2 linked regions of the Desulfosarcina ovata subsp. ovata genome follow. The protein of the gene in region 2 interacts with the protein of the main gene of each other region in a pairwise test. Links are inferred from orthologs where the notes say so. Each region holds a gene or a part of one and is shown on either strand. Other genes may lie near its edges.

Evidence for each region.
Region 1: the proteins of GN112_RS09085 (region 2) and hypB interact in binary tests that used the Escherichia coli proteins (3 or more experiments, as listed by UniProt). The link is inferred for Desulfosarcina ovata subsp. ovata from one-to-one orthologs.

Annotation. Positions count from the first base shown.
Region 1 is NZ_AP021879.1:3,643,554-3,652,170, reverse strand. What follows is about bases 4,048-6,948. They hold hypB (hydrogenase nickel incorporation protein HypB), read right to left. Parts: upstream 5,938-6,948; coding sequence 5,158-5,937; downstream 4,048-5,157. Other genes in these bases: sucD (succinate--CoA ligase subunit alpha), read right to left, coding at 6,480-6,948; hypA (hydrogenase maturation nickel metallochaperone HypA), read right to left, coding at 5,962-6,315; GN112_RS16165 (hypothetical protein), read left to right, coding at 4,716-5,069; GN112_RS16170 (hypothetical protein), read left to right, coding at 4,392-4,679; GN112_RS16175 (sensor histidine kinase), read left to right, coding at 4,048-4,191. Outside these bases: GN112_RS16190 (MFS transporter), read left to right, coding at 164-772; GN112_RS16185 (MFS transporter), read left to right, coding at 769-1,395; GN112_RS16180 (MFS transporter), read left to right, coding at 1,590-2,384; more of GN112_RS16175, read left to right, coding at 2,491-4,047; more of sucD, read right to left, coding at 6,949-7,349; sucC (ADP-forming succinate--CoA ligase subunit beta), read right to left, coding at 7,378-8,544. UniProt on the Escherichia coli protein: Involved in the maturation of [NiFe] hydrogenases. Required for nickel insertion into the metal center of the hydrogenase. Exhibits a low intrinsic GTPase activity, which is essential for nickel insertion.
Region 2 is NZ_AP021879.1:1,984,018-1,992,596, reverse strand. Bases 1-2,863 are described here. They hold GN112_RS09085 (FKBP-type peptidyl-prolyl cis-trans isomerase), read right to left. Parts: upstream 1,754-2,863; coding sequence 1,247-1,753; downstream 1-1,246. Other genes in these bases: GN112_RS09080 (aspartate ammonia-lyase), read left to right, coding at 1,997-2,863; lysS (lysine--tRNA ligase), read right to left, coding at 1-342. Outside these bases: more of GN112_RS09080, read left to right, coding at 2,864-3,376; hisD (histidinol dehydrogenase), read left to right, coding at 3,495-4,841; GN112_RS09070 (SDR family NAD(P)-dependent oxidoreductase), read left to right, coding at 4,874-5,653; GN112_RS09065 (2-oxoacid:acceptor oxidoreductase family protein), read right to left, coding at 5,672-6,250; GN112_RS09060 (thiamine pyrophosphate-dependent enzyme), read right to left, coding at 6,247-8,139; GN112_RS09055 (acylphosphatase), read left to right, coding at 8,564-8,579. UniProt on the Escherichia coli protein: Folding helper with both chaperone and peptidyl-prolyl cis-trans isomerase (PPIase) activities. Chaperone activity prevents aggregation of unfolded or partially folded proteins and promotes their correct folding.

The sequences.
Region 1 (8,617 bases), 1.7 Mb from region 2 along the record:
GCCCCCCAATCTTGGTTAAAAAACGCCGGCACGACCTTTCACCAACCATTTTTACCCGATAAATGCCCGTTTCCCTCCCTGTTACCTGAATCTCCGCTCCAATAAAATGGTCCCCGACAGCACCGTCCATCTCTTTTAACCCGTTTACGCGATGAGGGAGACCATGAAGCGACCCATACCAATGCCCCGGCGTATGATTCTGACCGAACTTTTCTCCGACCTCGGCGATCAATTCGTCCACCTGACCCTGCTGGCCGAACTGTTTTTCGGCCTTGCCGCATCCCACGCCAACCTGCTCTTGCTGTGCCTGATTCAGCAGGCGCCGGCCATCTTTCTGGGGCCCCTGGCCGGCCGGTGGGTGGACCGCATCGGTCCCAGCAACGGAATCGTGGGCGGCATCCTGGCCCGGCTGCTGCTGGTGGTCGGATTGCTGAATGCCCGGGACGGGTGGACCGTGTGGCCCATCTACCTGCTGTTCGCCAGCGCTTCGCTACTGTTCGTGATCTCGCGACTGTGCATCACGCCCCGCATCGTCGCCCCCGGGGCGCTGATCCGGTACAATGCGGTCAATGAGCGCGTGGCCCTGGCGGCCGGCATCGGCGGCCCCTTTCTAATCGGCCTGCTGATTCGCCAGGCCGGCGCCGGCATCTCCCTGGTCATGGGCATCGCTATGTATGGTTGTAGCGCATGGCTGGCCAAAGGGTTGCCGCGATTGGATGCGGCGGCCGGCAAGGTGGGCGAACAACGGCCAAGGGGGGGGGGCGACGGTTGACGAGTGTCTACCTTGATCCCCTGGCCGATCCTCGCATCGGCATCTGGTCGATTTTGATCCTTGCCTCCGGTATTGTCGGCAGCGTTTTGAATTTTGGCGCGCCGGTGTACAACCGCACGTTCTTCCAGGGCGATATCGTTGCCTGGGGGGCTGTCATGTCCGGTTACCAGGCCGGCGCCTGTCTGGCAACCCTGATCCTGCCAGCCCTGGACACGCGCCTGACTGACCGAAGCCTGCTGATTTGCTGCTTCACCCTGGTGGGATTGGGTTTCATTCTGCTGGCGATCTTTACTTGTCTGCCCCTGTTCGCCATCGTCATGGCCTGCCTGGGTTGCCTTTTCACGTTGCTGGCCATTTTTCTGATGAGCCGTATCCAGCGCGATTGCGCCGAAACCCGCCGGGGCGGCGTCCTGTCCGGCCTGTCCGCCCTGGGCGGGGCGTGCCTGCTGGCCGGAATATCGGTCGGCGCGTTGGTGGTGCAGGCCGGCGGAGTGCGGCTGTTGTTTGGCTTTGGCGCCGTGTTGTCGGTTGCCGCAATGCTGACCGCCTGCCGTTTGTCCTACATGCCGCACGCGCGGGAAGGGGATGGCCTAAAAAATAGATCCGTTCATTTGAATCAATAGTAAAACAGCATCATCGGTTGGGTTGATCCCCTTTTAGCGAAAAAGCGGGCAAGCGAAAAACAGCCATGCGTTGCCCGGTGAACGCTTGCCTCTTTTCTCCTTGTTTTCCACTTATCTGAGTGTTACCCTATTTTTATCAATTCCGATCTTCTCACATTTCCCGTGCCTCACGTTTCAATGCGCTGAACGAGCGCATGGCCTTGTCTGCTGGTATTGCCGGCCCCCTGCTCATCGGCCTGTCGATTCGCCAAGCGGGAACCGGCATTTCCCTGGGAACGGGCGTAGTCATGTATGGGGTAAGCGCCATCTTGATCCGGGGGCTGCCCAAGACCAGCGATTCCATGAGCATATCAACTCCCGGTCATATCACCGCCTGGCCCCAATGCCTGGTCCGGGCCTACGTCGCTTCGCTCATGGATCGGCGGGTGGGCGCCTGGGTGACGGTATCGGCGGCGGCCATCGGCATCGGCGGATTGTTGAACGTCGCTGCACCCGTCTACAACCATTTCTTTTTCCAGGGGGATATCGTTGCCTGGGGGGTGGTCATGGCCGGCTATCAGGCGGGGGCCTGCCTGGCGGCCCTGCTGTTGTCCGCCATGGTAAATCGGTGGCGGGATTTCACCCTTTTCCGTATTTGTTTCTTCCTTATAGGCATGGGATTCGCCGTTTTGGCGATTTTGCCCAATCTGCGCCTTTTCGTATTGGCCATGGCTGATTGCGGATGGGGATTTACCATGCTCCAGATGCTGACGGAAAGCCGGATCCAACGGGATTGCCGACCTTCCCGCCGGGGCGCCACCATGGCCGCCCTGGCATCCTTGCGCGGGGCGGGCCTGCTCGGTGGATGCCTGCTGGGAGGCGTGTTTGCCGAATTGGCGGATGTCCGCGAAACGATGATCGTGGGTTGCCTGGCATCGGTCGCGGGCCTGGTCCTGGTAATTCGTTCTCCGGCCGTGTTCGGGAAGGAAAGTTCGATCGGCAGGCATTGAGGGCTTTGTTGATGTACGATTGCAATCTGTGGGAATTTCGCGCTACTTACCATGCATGGATCGGCAACCCCGCAAAACTGGGATATTCAGGCAGCTTCTGCGATTCGTGCTGCCTTTCGTGATCCTGGGCATCGCTGCCACCAGCGCCGTGCTGATGTGGACCAATTACCGCTATTTTCAAAAAACCGTCGATCAGGACTATCGCAACATCATCCGGGCGTCCGCCTCGGAAATCGACTTGTTTATGGACAACGCTACCGAGGATATGGAAACCCTGGCCTGGTTACTCCGTGCAGTCCGGTTTGACAACTGGCGGGCGGAAATGGTTTTGTCTGCCTTTCAGTACAGCAAACCGAAATTCGGCTGTATCTTGCTGGTTTTTACCGATGGCCGGTGCATTCCGGCTTCGGGGGATGATTCCCCGGAAAACCAGGCGTCGGCTGCCGGCGTCATAGAAAAGGCTTTTTCCGGGTTGTCGGCCATTTCGGAGGTTGATGTGGGGGACGACAATCTTCCCCTGGTTCACATGGCCGTGCCTGTGCGACGCATGGGCAGAATCGAGGCGGCACTATACGGCAGGTTGAATCTGAAGCATATCTGGGATGTTCTGGAGGGCATCCGCATCGGCGATACCGGACAGATTTTCATCCTCGATCCGTCGGGCCGGCATCTGGCCCATCGGGAGATCGATCGCGTGGTGAGTGGCCTTCCCGGATACGGATCCCGCACGCTGCATGCCATCAAGGATTCACCGTTTCCTGTCAAATGGATCGAGCACGTAAAAGGGAAAGGGTATTTTTGCCTGGGTGTTCATCTGACGGGGCAGGACTGGGTGGTCGTATTGCGCCAGGCCATGCCGGAAATATACGCCTACCTGCATGCCAACTTTATTTGGGCCGTCACCATTACCGCGGCCGCCTGCCTGTTGGCCGTCATGCTGGGCTGGTTCCAGGTGAAGCAGTTCATCCGTCCCATCGAGACCATGCACAAGCAGGTCCTGCAGATCGGTGATGGCCGCCTGGACCTTCAGGTGGCGGTGAAGACCAACGACGAGATCGGTGATCTGGGCCGTGCCTTCAATACCATGACCGCCTCCCTAAATGAGACCATTGACCGCGAGATCCGTACGGCCAGGAAATTGGCCCATGCCCGCAACCTGGCGCTGCTTGGCATATCGGCCAGCAAGGTGACCCACGAGGTGGGCAACCTGCTCAACAATGTGGGCATGTCGGCCAGTGCCCTCAAGGGCGAGCCCTTGAGCCGGAAGGGGACACTGGCCCTGGAGAAAATGGAGACAGAGGCGGCGCGCATCAAAACCTTTTTGCTGGATTTTCTCAAGTTTGCCAAACCGCCCGAGCTTCATCCGTCACCGGTGGCCCTCGACCTAGTTCTCCGTGAAGTCCTGGCCATGCACAAACCGGTCATTCGGCAGCGCGGGATCGAGGTCTCCATGGACTGGCCGCCGGATGCACCCAGGGTTCAGGCCGACGCGAGCCTGCTCTATCAGGCGTTCAACAATCTGGTGAAAAACAGCATCGAGGCCCTGGATGGTGACGGGCGGGTCGCGGTGCGCGGAACGATCGATGGGACCTGGCTTGAAGTCAGCGTTGAGGACAACGGCTGCGGTATCGCCCCCGAGCATCGGGAGCGGATGTTCGAGCCGTTTTTTACCACCAAGGGCAAGGTCGGCAACGGGCTGGGCATGGCCATCGTGCAATCCATCGTCACCGCCCACCGCGGCACCATCACCTGCCAAAGCCAGCCGGGCCAGGGGACACATATCTCGATTCGGATTCCGATCAAATGACTGATAAAGGGGCAATTAAGCGGTTAGGAAAGGGCCGATGGACCCGTTATGAATTGCCTTGATGTCTATTTGGAATTCTATTTGGAATTATTCCAAATAGAATTATTTAAATATTTCAGACATATGAACGCCATATAAGATTCTATTTGGAATTCTATTCGCAATTTTCCAAATAGAATTACGAATAGATTTTTATCATCATGGGCAACCCAACTCAGAAAATCAAAACAAGCGAATCAACCTGCCCAGCGGCCTTGCTAAAGGGTGAAATCCCCTCCCGTTTTCAAAGCTTTTGGGCCATCGGCAACCTTGATATCCTCAATACCAATTTGTTGGGCGTTTTTTGCTCGATCCGATGCCCCGGCAGCATTATTCTAAACACCTACGATTGCATGCGAATTCTGCACGACTCCGGCGTTGCGGTTGTCAGCGGTTTCCACGCACCGATCGAAAAGGACGGCCTTGATATCCTGCTGAAAGGTACCTAGCCGATTGTGGTCTGCCCGGCACGCGGAATTGTTCAAATGCGAATCCCCCGATTATGGAAAAAATCAATTGATCAGGGCCGGTTGTTGATATTGTCACCATTCGACGAAAAACAGAAACGACCCACCGTGTCGTCCGCCCAAAAGCGCAACCATTTGGTTGCCAAACTGGGCCGAAGTTTTTTGATTCCATATGCCGGTGCCGGCAGTAAAACGGAACAACTGGGCAGGGATATCCTTGAGGGCGGCGGAGCAATTTATTCGTTTAATTTACCCGTCAATGATGGTCTGATTCACTCGGGTGCCAAGCCAATTGGGATGGAACTTAAAGGGATGAAGGCATTTGCGAAGAATTTAAAATCAAATTTTAAGACCCGTTTCGAAAAGGAATAATTCATGGAAAATTGAATGTATCACCTAACCATCCGTCTGGATGAGATCAAACCGGAGATCTGGCGGCGCTTTGTCGTTCCCGGAGACATCACCCTTTCAACTTTTCCTTCACCTGCGCTTCCAGCCACGCGATCCAGTCGTCGAAACCGGCCTCGGTTTTGGCCGAAATCTCGAAAACCGGCATGCCGGGATGGATGTTGGCGATGCTCGTGCGGGCCAGGTCCATGTCAAAATCGAGGTAGGGCAGAAGGTCGATCTTGTTGAGCAGGGTGGCGTCGCATTCGCGGAACATCAGCGGGTATTTGGCCGGTTTGTCCTCGCCCTCGGTGACCGACAGGACTACCACGCGTTTGTCTTCGCCAATGTCGAACTCCGCCGGGCAGACCAGGTTGCCGATGTTCTCGACGATCAAGAGGTCGATGTTGTCAAGGTCCAGGTCGGCAACGGCTTTTTCCACCACATGGGCCGCCAGGTGGCAGTCGCCGCCGAACTCGTCGGTGTTGATCTGGACGACCGGCGCACCGGACAGGGCCAGGCGGTCGGCATCGACGGTCGTGCAAATGTCGCCCACGATCACGGCGCAACGCAGACCAGGCATGATGCGGGCCAGGGTTTTCTGCAGGGTGGTGGTCTTGCCCGAACCCGGAGAGCTCATCATGTTGAGCACGAAGACGCCCTTTTCGGCGAATACCGCCCGCATGCGCCCGGCCATGATGTCGTTGGCGTCCAGCACCCGCCGAACCACTTTGATCTCGCGGGTGCCTGATTTTTTTGTCTCCACGTCATGGCCGCCGCCATGGTGATGGTCGTGGGGCCCGTGATGGCCGCGATGATACCGTTTGATGATGCGATTGGCGAAAAACCACATGATCTATCCTTTTTTACGGAATCGTCAATCCTCGTCTTCGATTTCAATGGAGGTAATGTCCAACTCCAGCCCGGAGAGGATGTCGATATCGCCGCTTTTGCAGACCGGGCAGACGAAAACCGGTTCGGTGACGGTCCACTGGTTTTCGCACGCCTTGCAGCGCACCACCACGGGCAGTTCTTCGATGACCAGCTCGGCCCCCTCCAGGGGCGTCTCCTTGACCACCAGATCGAAGCAGAAACGCAGGCTGTCCGCCACGATGGCCGACAATTTGCCCACCTTAAGGTTGACGCGCTGGACCCTGGCGCACTGCATGTCCGCCGGGATGGAGGCCGTGGCGATTTCTACGATCTGCATGGCGATGCCCATTTCGTGCATGGAATTCCTTTGAGTTACATTTTCGAGCCGAACCGGTTGCTGCTTGTTGAACGATTCAAATACCATCCGATCCACATTTGATCAATCATGCAAAAGAACGGGCGGTTCGCAGGAACCGCCCGTTCTTTTGAGTAGCTGAAATAAGGATTGAGACAGCCAATCGTTTATTTGAACGTTTCGGCACACACATCGCCCAGATAGGCCAGATTTTCACACACGTTGATACCATTGGCTTTCATGGCCGCCACCTTGCTCTGGCCGGTGCCGCTGCTGCCGCTGATGATGGCGCCGGCATGGCCCATGCGTCGTCCCGGAGGGGCGGTGAGGCCGGCGATGAAGCCGACCACCGGTTTGGTGACCTTCTCTTGGATGAATTCGGCCGCTTTCTCTTCCGCGTCGCCGCCGATCTCGCCGATCATGACGATGCCTTGGGTGGCGTCGTCGGCCTGGAAGCGTTCCAGGCAGTCGATGAAGTTGGTGCCGTTGACCGGATCGCCGCCGATGCCGATGCAGGTGGTCTGGCCCAGGCCGGTAAGGGTCAGGGCATGCACGGCTTCATAGGTCAGGGTGCCGGAGCGGGAAACCACGCCGATTTTGCCGGGTTGATGAATCGGCGCCGGCATGATGCCGATCTTGCACTCACCGGGAGTGATGATGCCGGGGCAGTTAGGGCCGATAAGGCGCACCGGTTTGTCCTTGATGTAGTTTTTTACCCGCATCATGTCCATCACCGGAATGCCTTCGGTGATGCAGACGATCAGGGGAACCTCGGCGTCGGTGGCCTCCATGATGGCGTCGGCGGCAAAGGGCGGGGGCACGAAAATCATGCTGGCGTTGGCGCCGGCGGTCTTTACGGCATCGGCGACCGTATCGAAAACGGGAACCTCGTCCATTTTCTGGCCGCCCTTGCCGGGGGTCACGCCGGCCACGACCTGGGTTCCGTACTCAACGCATGCACGGGCATGGAACTGGCCTTCTTTTCCAGTAATTCCCTGCACCAACAGTTTGGTTTCTTTATTGACTAATATGCTCACGGTTTAATCCTCGCTGATTTGTAATAAATTACTGGATCGCAGCCTTCAGTTTCTCGGCGGCATCCTTGAGATCCTTGGCATTGATCAGCTCCAGACCCGACTCCGCCAGGATCTTTCTCCCCTCGGCCAGGTTGGTGCCTTCCATGCGGATGATCACCGGCACGCGCATGCCGACCTTTTTGGCGGCCTGGACGACGCCGTTGGCCAGGCGGTCGCAGCGCAGGATCCCTCCAAAAATATTGATCAGGATCGCCTTTACGTTGTCATCGCTCTGCAGGATGCGAAAACCGTTTTCAATCTGTTCGGCGCTGGCGCCGCCGCCCACGTCGAGGAAGTTGACCGGCTTGCCGCCGGCGTACTTGATACAATCCATGGTTGCCATGGCCAGGCCGGCGCCGTTGACCATATTGCCCACGTTGCCGCCTTCGCCCAGGTGGATGTAGTTCAGGCCAAAGCTGCCGGCCTCCACCTCGGTGGGATCCTCTTCATCCAGGTCGCGGTATTCCTTGACATCGGGATGGCGGTACAGGGCGTTGTCATCGAAATCCATCTTGCCGTCGAGCGCGATCACATCGTCTTCGGCGGTGATGATCAGCGGGTTGATTTCTACCAGTGAGCAGTCGTAGCTGACAGCCAATTGGTACAGGTTTTTGAGCAGTACGGTGAAGGGTTTCATGGACGCCTTGGACATGTTGAGTCCAAAGGCAGCGGCCCGCAGGTGGTAGGCTTGAATCCCGACATTGGGGTCAACAAAGACCTTGATGATCTTCTCGGGTGTCTTCTCGGCAACGTCTTCGATGTCCATGCCGCCGGCTTCGGACGCCATGATGATCATCTTGGCCGTTGCCCGGTCCGGCAGGATGCTGAGGTAGAGTTCCTTGGCGATGTTGAGGCCCTGCTCGATGAGCAGTTTCTTGACCAGTTTGCCGCCTGGCCCGGTCTGCTTGGTGACCAGATTCATGCCCAGGATACTGCTGGCGTAGGTGTCGAATTCTTCCGCTGTCTTGGCCACCTTCACGCCGCCGCCCAGTCCACGGCCGCCGGCGTGAATCTGGGCCTTGACCACCACCGGGTAGGCACCCAGCCTCTCGGCGACGGCCTTGGCTTCTTCGACGGTGAAGGCTACACCGCCGTCGGGAACGGCGACGCCGTTTTTACGGAACAGCTCTTTTGCCTGGTATTCATGGATTTTCATGATACCGATCTCCTTTGTGTTTGCGGGTCCAGACGCGGGAAAGAAAACGGCCTGGGGCCCTATGGTCAACATC
Region 2 (8,579 bases):
CCCTTGAATGCCGACAAAATCACCCACATCAAGCCGTTTGAACATGTCGTAGGCCGAGTCGCCAACCTGGTCTTTGCGGATATACGCCTGCATCAGACCGGATCGGTCCCGAAAACGGATGAAGGCGGATTTGCCGAAACGGTTGATGGCCATCATTCGGCCGGCTACGGTAAAACCCGCAGTGTCCTCTTTTTTTTCTTCCGGCAGCGTTTCAATATGGGCGCTGATATCCCGGATGGTATGGTTGGCGGTGAAGCCGTTGGGAAAGAGATTGATTCCATCCGCTTTCAGGCCGTCCGCTTTCTCTTTTCGTTTGCTCAACAGATCTTTTGCGTTGTCCATGCTGTCTCCGCTTTGAATGCCGGCTTGCATCCGTTACTTCAAATCAAGGTGCGAGCGCTGGTGGGCCCGGTCCATCAGTGATGGTGCTGTCTATTTTCGGCCGGGATGCGTGGACTGCAGCACCACGCTTGCGTCCAGCCGAAAACTGTAAACCCCTTCTGCTATCGTATTTGATTGATGGTGTCAAGCTGCGCTCGGCGGCGAAACAGGGCAATCTCATGTAACCTTGGTATGTGATGTGCCTTACAAGGCGATCGCATACGGATCGTTACCATGATCCAAATCGAAATCGGAATCGCTATCGAAATCGAAAAGAAATGGGACATAAACATGCAGACTGGATATTTGGCGACTCGCGGTCAATGGTCATCGGCGCCATGGGAACCTGGAATACCGGAAACCGTCTATCGTCCTTTTGTCAACCCGTGATTCCGATATACATCGTCGATTTCGATCCCGATTTCGATTTCGATAAACCTGAGTTACATGCGATTGCCCTGGGCGGCGAAACAGAGCAATTGTATGTAACCTGTTCTTATTTTCCCCGGTAGGGACTGGTTAAGAATGCCAAATGCCCCATGAAAAATGCCAACTGGTGGTATTCTATCCATTTTATAATCGATCCGATCCTTCAATTGGCATTTGGATTTTTACATTTGGCATTGATTGAATTGGGGCGGTGGCTTTCTCGTCACACCAGCAACAGCAACAATACATCTATCTGCGGTTGCCCTGAACGGCGAAAACAGCCTGGTTGATTCATTTGTCGGTAGGGTACCATGGACGGCTTCCCAAATCTGGGTCAGGGAACCGCAATCGGAAAGCTTTGAGCGGGATAACAAAACAGTGACACCCCTTCCCACCACTTTGCCATTGGCGGGAAGGGGTGTCGATGGTTTTTCGATCAGCCGCAGCCTTCTCCACCGCAGTCGCAGCTGCCGCATTGCGCGTTGCTGCAGCCGGCGTGCTGTTGGGAGGCGGTTTCGCTGATCCCCACCACCGTAAGGGCAAACGTCAGGTTTTGGCCGGCCAGGGGATGGTTGAGATCGAAGACCACTTTCTGGTCATCGATGCTGTCGACCTTCGCCGGAATCTGCTGGCCCTGGGGGGTGCTCAGCATCAGGGTCTGGCCCACTTCGGGGGTCATGCCTTCGGGAATCTCGGATTTGGGGAAATCATGCATGCGGTTTTCATCGCGATGGCCGTAGGCCTCTTCGGGGGCGAGGGTAACGGTCTTGGTTTCGTTGAGAGACATACCCATGAGCGCGGTTTCAAACCCGGGGATGACGGCGCCTGCTCCCATTTGAACCTCCAGGGGCTGGCGACCCTCGCTGGAATCGAACACTTCACCACTGTCCAGGGTTCCCGTGTAATCGACGCTCACAAACAGGCCGCTTTCAACTTTTTGCATGGTAAACTCCTTTAGATTAAATGAATAGTTCCGGTCAAAATTGACATGAATCGAAAAAAGTCAAGAAAATAGTCCGTTGGCATTCATCCATCCGAAAGCGTCGGGTTGTCGAATTCCAACTCAAATTCGGTCACCCTGGTGCTCTTCGCGTTGCACTTGACAGCGCGTTGCTTTACCGTAATTCCAAAAGATGATAACGCCATTGGCGACTGCTATTCATTCTTTATTACTGAGAGGTGCGACATGCGGACTGAAAAAGACTTGATGGGAGAAAAAGCGGTTCCCGATGATGCCTGGTACGGCATCCATACCTGCCGATCACTCGAAAATTTCGACGCGGCCGGCGAGGTATTGCCACTATCGATCGTATCTGCCATTGTGCGGTTGAAAGCCGCCTGTGCTGCGGCCAACGAACAGCTGGGGCTGCTGGACCCGGATTGTGCGTCGGCGATTCGCAAGGCCTGCCGGGCGATTTTGGCCGGAGGATACGACGACCAGTTTCCCATCGATATTTTTCAGGCCGGTTCCGGCACATCCACCCAGATGAATGTCAATGAAGTGATTGCCAACCTGGCGGCGGTCGAACTCGGGGGCCAGCGTGGCGATCGCCGGCGGGTTCATCCCAACGACCATGTCAACAAGGGGCAATCGACCAACAATATTTTCCCCTCGGCGATCCGGCTGGCTGCTGTCGAGTTGAACCGGCACTTGGCGAAGGCCGTCGCAGGACTGGTGGCGTCACTGGAGGAAAAAGCCGACGCGTTCGCCCAAGTGCCCAAAAGCGGTCGGACCCACCTGCAGGATGCAGTCCCCATCACCCTGGGCCAGGAGTTCGCCGCCTATGCCCGCAGTCTGGAAAAAGCCCGGGCACGCCTGGCCGCAGCGGCGGACACCCTGTTGGAAATCGGTGTCGGCGGGAATGCCGTGGGAACCGGTATCAACACCCCACCGGCGTTTCGATCCCTGATTGTCGCGGCCCTTAACCAATCGACCGGGTTTTCTTTCCGGGTTGCTGAAAATGGCGTTGAGATTACCCAGTTCATGACCGACATGGGGCAGATGTCGGCATCCCTGCGGCTCTTGGCCATGGATCTGCTCAAGATGACCAACGATTTGCGGCTACTGGCCTCGGGGCCCTATACCGGTATCGCCGAAATCCGCCTGCCGCCGGTGGAGCCCGGCTCGTCGATCATGCCGGGAAAGGTCAACCCCAGCATTTGCGAGGCGGCCAACATGGCCTGTATTCAGGTGGCGGGATACGATGCGGCCGTGGCCATGGCCTGCGGGTTGGGGCAGCTGGAACTCAACACCCACATGCCCCTGATCGGCGCCAATCTGATCAAGGCGTTCGAGGTGCTGACGCGAACCGTCACCATGCTGGACATGCGCTGCATTCGCGGTATCGAAGCCGATGCGGCAGTCTGTCAACGCAATTTCGAGTCCAGTGCCGGGTTGGCCACGATCCTCAATCCGGCATTGGGCTACGACCGGGTCGCCGCCCTGGTCAAGGAGGGGCTGGCCAGCGGGAAAAATCTGAAGACCCTGGTGCTGGAAAAACAGTTGATGAATAAAGCGGCGCTGGACGAACTGCTGGCCGGTGCATTCGGCCCGAATGAATCGTGATTATCGGGATCCCGGTGGTCAACAAACTGCCCAAATCCTTTTACCAGGCACTTGAGCCTGGCTGCAGGCTCAGCATCAATGCAGACCAACAGACGGTTGTTTGTGAAAGGGGTAAGATATGAGTAAACCAATCCGATTTTATGATTATGCCCGGCTGACGCCCGCCAATCGCCGGAAGCTGCTTACCCGCACCGAAGCGGACATTTCGCATTTTATTGAAGGCGTCAAACCGATTATCGACAACGTCCGCCAGAACGGAGACGACGCCCTGGTGCATTACGCCCGCGAACTGGACAAAGCTGAGATCGCCCGGGATGCAATCAAGGCGAAACCGGAAAATTTCGACCGCGCCTTTGCCCATCTGGACCCCTCACTGATCGAGACCATCGAATTCGCCGCCGACCGTATCAAGCGATTTCACCAGGAACAGATGCCCGATGCCATGCGTCTGGCGGAACCCTTTCCCGGTGTGTTTGCCGGTGACCGGTTCACGCCGATTTCTTCGGTGGCCTGTTACGTGCCCCGTGGGAAGGGGGCATTTCCCAGTGTGGTGATGATGACCACCATCCCGGCGGTGGTGGCCGGTGTGCCGAAGATCATCATCCTGACTCCGCCGGGGCCTGACGGAGAGATCGATGATGCCACACTGGTGGCCGCCCGGGTGGCCGGCGTAGACGCGGTTTACAAGTGTGGCGGCGCCCAGGCGGTGGCCGCAGTGGCCTTCGGCACCGAAACCGTTCCCAAGGCGGTTAAGATCGTTGGGCCGGGCAGCCCTTGGCTGGTGGCAGCCAAAAAAGTCCTCGCCGACGTCATTGATCCCGGCACTCCGGCCGGACCCAGTGAATCCCTGGTCCTGGCCGACGGATCGGCGTCGACCAAGGCGGCGGCACTGGATCTGATCATCGAATCCGAACACGGACCCGATTCATCAGCCTTTCTGGTGACGCCGGACCGGTCCCTGGCCGAGGACGTCATGGCGACGATTCCGATGCTTTGGAAGCAGATGGGCGAATCCCGGGTTAATTTTTCCAGTACGGTACTGGGCGGCGAGAAAGGCGGCGTGATTCTCACTCAGGACATGGATCAGGCCATCGAATTTGTCAATGATTACGCCCCGGAGCATCTGGAAGTACTCAGTGCGGCTCCGTTTACCTACCTGGACCGGCTCGTCAATGCCGGGGAAATTCTGTTGGGTCAGAACACTCCCATCAGTTTGGGAAATTTTGTTCTCGGTCCCAATGCGGTCCTGCCGACCTCGGGCGCGGCCAAAACACACTCCCCCTTGAGTGTCTACGATTTCCTGAAAATGACTTCGATTGGCTACGTTACCCCGGGTGCGTATCCGGAACTGGCCCGGCATGCCCACAAACTGGCTACCTACGAGGGATTTGACGGGCATGCCCTGGCGGTTTCGGATGCCCGGCCCGTTGATAGTTCCCTTGACCCGGTGAAAACGAAACCATAACGCATTCCTCTTGACGGATGAAAGGATGGGTCATGGAAGAGAAACTGGTATTCCCCGATTTTTCCCTGAACGGCAAGCGGGCACTGGTTACCGGTGCCGGTGGCGGCATCGGACGGGCACTGGCCCTGGGTCTGGTGAACGCCGGTGCCACGGTGGCCATCACCGGACGCGATCCGGAGAAACTGGGGGCCGTGGTCGACGAGGCGACGCGCCTGGGCGGCCAGGCCTTTGGAGCCCGCCTTGACGTGCGGGATATTGCGGGCCTGGTATCCGATATCGGTGCCTGTGTCGCGCGCCTGGGCGGGCTGGACATCCTTGTCAACAACGCCGGCGTCGAGCAGGTGTGCGACAGCTTTTCCGTAGACGAAACCCTTTGGGACAAAATCGTAGATACCAATCTCAAAGGGACCTTCTTTTGTGCCCAGGCCGCCGGGCGCGCCATGGCGGCTGCAGGCGGCGGTACGATCGTCAACCTCTGCTCGTTGACCTCCTTTGTGGGCGTTCCCACGGCTACGGCGTACACCAGCAGCAAAAGTGGTCTTCTCGGCATGACCCGGGCACTGGCAAGCGAGTGGGCCGCAAAAGGCATTCGCGTCAACGCCATCGCACCGGGATACTTCCGGACCAGCATGACCGAAGTGTTTTACGAGGACGAGGCTTGGACGGTGTCCATGCTGTCCAAGATTCCCATGGGCCGTTTCGGCCGGCTGGAAGACCTGATCGGTAGCGTCGTGTTTTTGTGTTCGCCCGCATCCGCATACATCAACGGGCAGGTGATCGCCATTGACGGCGGTTATTTGTCATCTGTTTGAACAAAAGACGGACCCGGTTTAGCCGGCGAGCCGTTTGTCGAAAACTGCGCTGTTTTTTTCCAGCATGGCCCCGACCATGAGATCGGCCATGGCCGCCCGGTAGTGAGACAGATCGATATTGGGGATCAGCTGGCGGCGGCAGATTTCTGCCAGGACGACCATGTTCTGCATACGGATGTCCGGAAGGTCGGCCTGGAAGACCGAAATCACCTGAATGCCCCGTTTTTCTGAAAACGTCTCAATTTCCGCCGCGCGGGTCTGGCTGGCCTGATTCAACCGGACCGAGAGAGGTTGCCATACCGTATCGTAGTATACCAATGCCCCTTTTGCTTTCAGCATGGTGGCTGCGGCCCGCAGGGCTTCGTGGCGTTCCAGGGCGATGGCCAGATCCGCCTGACCGTCAGGCACCAGGGGAGAGAAGATGTCGTCTCCCAGGCGAATGTGGGAAACCACGATGCCGCCGCGCTGGGCCAGACCGTGGGTGTCGACGCTTTTCACCGCATGACCGGCATGGTCGGCGGCGCGCAGGATGGTTTCGCTGATCAGGCCGATCCCCTGGCCGCCCACACCGGTAAGATAGATGTTGAAGGCGTTCACCGGGCACCTCCTTTGCCTTTTTTACCGACCGGGGCAATGGCTTTTGTCGGACAGGTCTGGATGCAGCTGCCATCACCGATGCAAAGATCGGTGTTGATGGTAACGTTGCCCTGGGCATCCCGTGTAAAGGTGGGGCATCCAAAATGCTCCACGCAAGTGTGGAGCCGATCGCACACGGTCTGATCGATCTCGACGTGCTGCTGGCGGTAATCGGCCTTCCTGCGTTGCCCGCGGGTGAATTTGAGCATGCACGGGTGCCGGGCGATAACCACGCTGAATTCATCGATGGCCGTGGCCTCGGTTACCAGCCCGGCCAGTTTGGCCTGCTGGTAGGTGTCCACCTCGAAAATGTGTTTGACCCCCAGTCCTTCCAGCACCTGGCGCACCGGGATTTTGTCGGTCGCCTGGTTGACGTTGTGGCCGGTGGCCGCGTGGTCCTGGTGCCCGGTCATGGCCGTCGTCCCATTTTCCATGAGGATCAGGGTGATGGGATGCTGGTTGAAGACGGCATTGACGATGCCGGGCAGGGCGGCGTGGAAAAATGTGGAATCGCCCATGAAGGCCACCACCTTGCGCTGGGTGTTGAACAGGCGCAAACCGCTGCCCATGGCCGTGGACGCCCCCATGCACATGAGCAGCTGACCCATTTCATAAGGCGGCTGATACCCCAGGGTATGGCAGCCGATATCCGCCACGGTGATGTCCGTTGCCGAAAGGGCCTGCTTGATGGCGAAAAAGGCGCTGCGATGGCCGCAGCCCGGGCACATCTGGGCCGGCCGGGGTGGTGCCGGGTCAACGATTGCCACTGCCTTGAACGCCGGCACCAGGTCCGGCCAACTGGCCGCCAGGGTCTGGCGCACCTTGTCCGGGGTATACTCGCCGACCCAGTCGGACGGGCCGGTCTTGCCGATGATGGTCACCGGCAGACTCTCGTCAAAGGCGATGGCCTTGATCTGCGTTTCCAGCACGTCGTCCAGCTCTTCGAGAATTTTGACCGCTTGATGCGCGGCGAGAAAATCAACGATGGTCTGCCGGGGCAGGGGATGGACATAGGCGAGCTTGAGAATGTCGGGCCGGGTGGCCGCCCCGTGGACGACCTCCATCAGCGAAAGAAACGGGAGCCCCATGGTAATGATTCCCCACTGGGCGTTGCCGTTGTCGATCTGCCGGTTGAGTGGGCTTTTCTCAGCGTGCCGGCGGACTTTTTCAAGCCGTTCCAGAGCCATGCGTTTTTGCTCCAGGGCCATGCTGGTCAGGGGGATGTAGGGACCATTGGCCGGATCGAAGCGCGGTGTGTCATCCGGAGGGTCCGGATTCCACGCCCCGAAGGCCACCTTCTGCTTGGCATGGCAGACATGGGTGGTCAGGCGCAGGATGACCGGCATCTTCAACTGCCGGGAGAGACCTGCGGCCTCGATGTAGTAGTGGTAGACTTCCTCCGGATCCGCCGGTTCGAGCACCGGCGTGTAACTGAGCATGGCATAGTGGCGGTTGTCCTGCTCGTTCTGCGATGAGTTGGCCCCCGGATCGTCCCCCAGGACCACCACCATCCCGCCGATGATGTTCATCAGGCTGAGTTGGACAAAGGTGTCCGCGGCCACATTGAGTCCGACACTCTTGAAGAAGACCGTGGAGAGGTGCCCGTTGAGGGCCGCACCGTAGGCCAGTTCCGTGGCCACTTTCTCGTTGGTTGAAAATTCGAAATAAAAGGGCCGCTCGGCGGTGGGGATGGCGCCGATGGCCGTGGCAATTTCCGGTGTCGGTGATCCGGGGTAGGAAGTGACCACCCGCGTACCGGCCTCCACCATGGCCCTGACAATGGCCGTGTTGCCCATTACGATTTCGGAAAACGGCTCACGCCTGAGCAGCATCGTTCCCATTTTTTTCATGGCACGTCTCCTGATGGGGGTTCCCTGTTGGTCAGGCAATTGAAAAAGAGATGTTCATTCACTGTAGGTTCATCAGGAGAGGTTGTCAAACCGCAGACTGGATGGGAAGGAACGGGGGCACCGCAGTTGGTTTCGCGACTCTGGTTATTTCTGATTGCGACGCCTTTACGGTTTTTATGCTGCCTTGACATCCGCATGACGGGCCAATATTCTGATAAGGATCGGGGATGAAATGAATTGAACGTAATTGCGCCGGGCTTGTGTTCGTCTTCAAGGCGCATCAAGGGTTGCATACCGGGAGTATGTGGCCGTTGATGCAACGCGGAAGACGGGCGCAAGAACAATCAATTTCGTTTAATTAATAAAATTCCCGATCCTAAGGTATTCAAGTTGATGCCGTCATTCCTTTTTTGAGGAGGGACTTATGGAAAACAAAACCA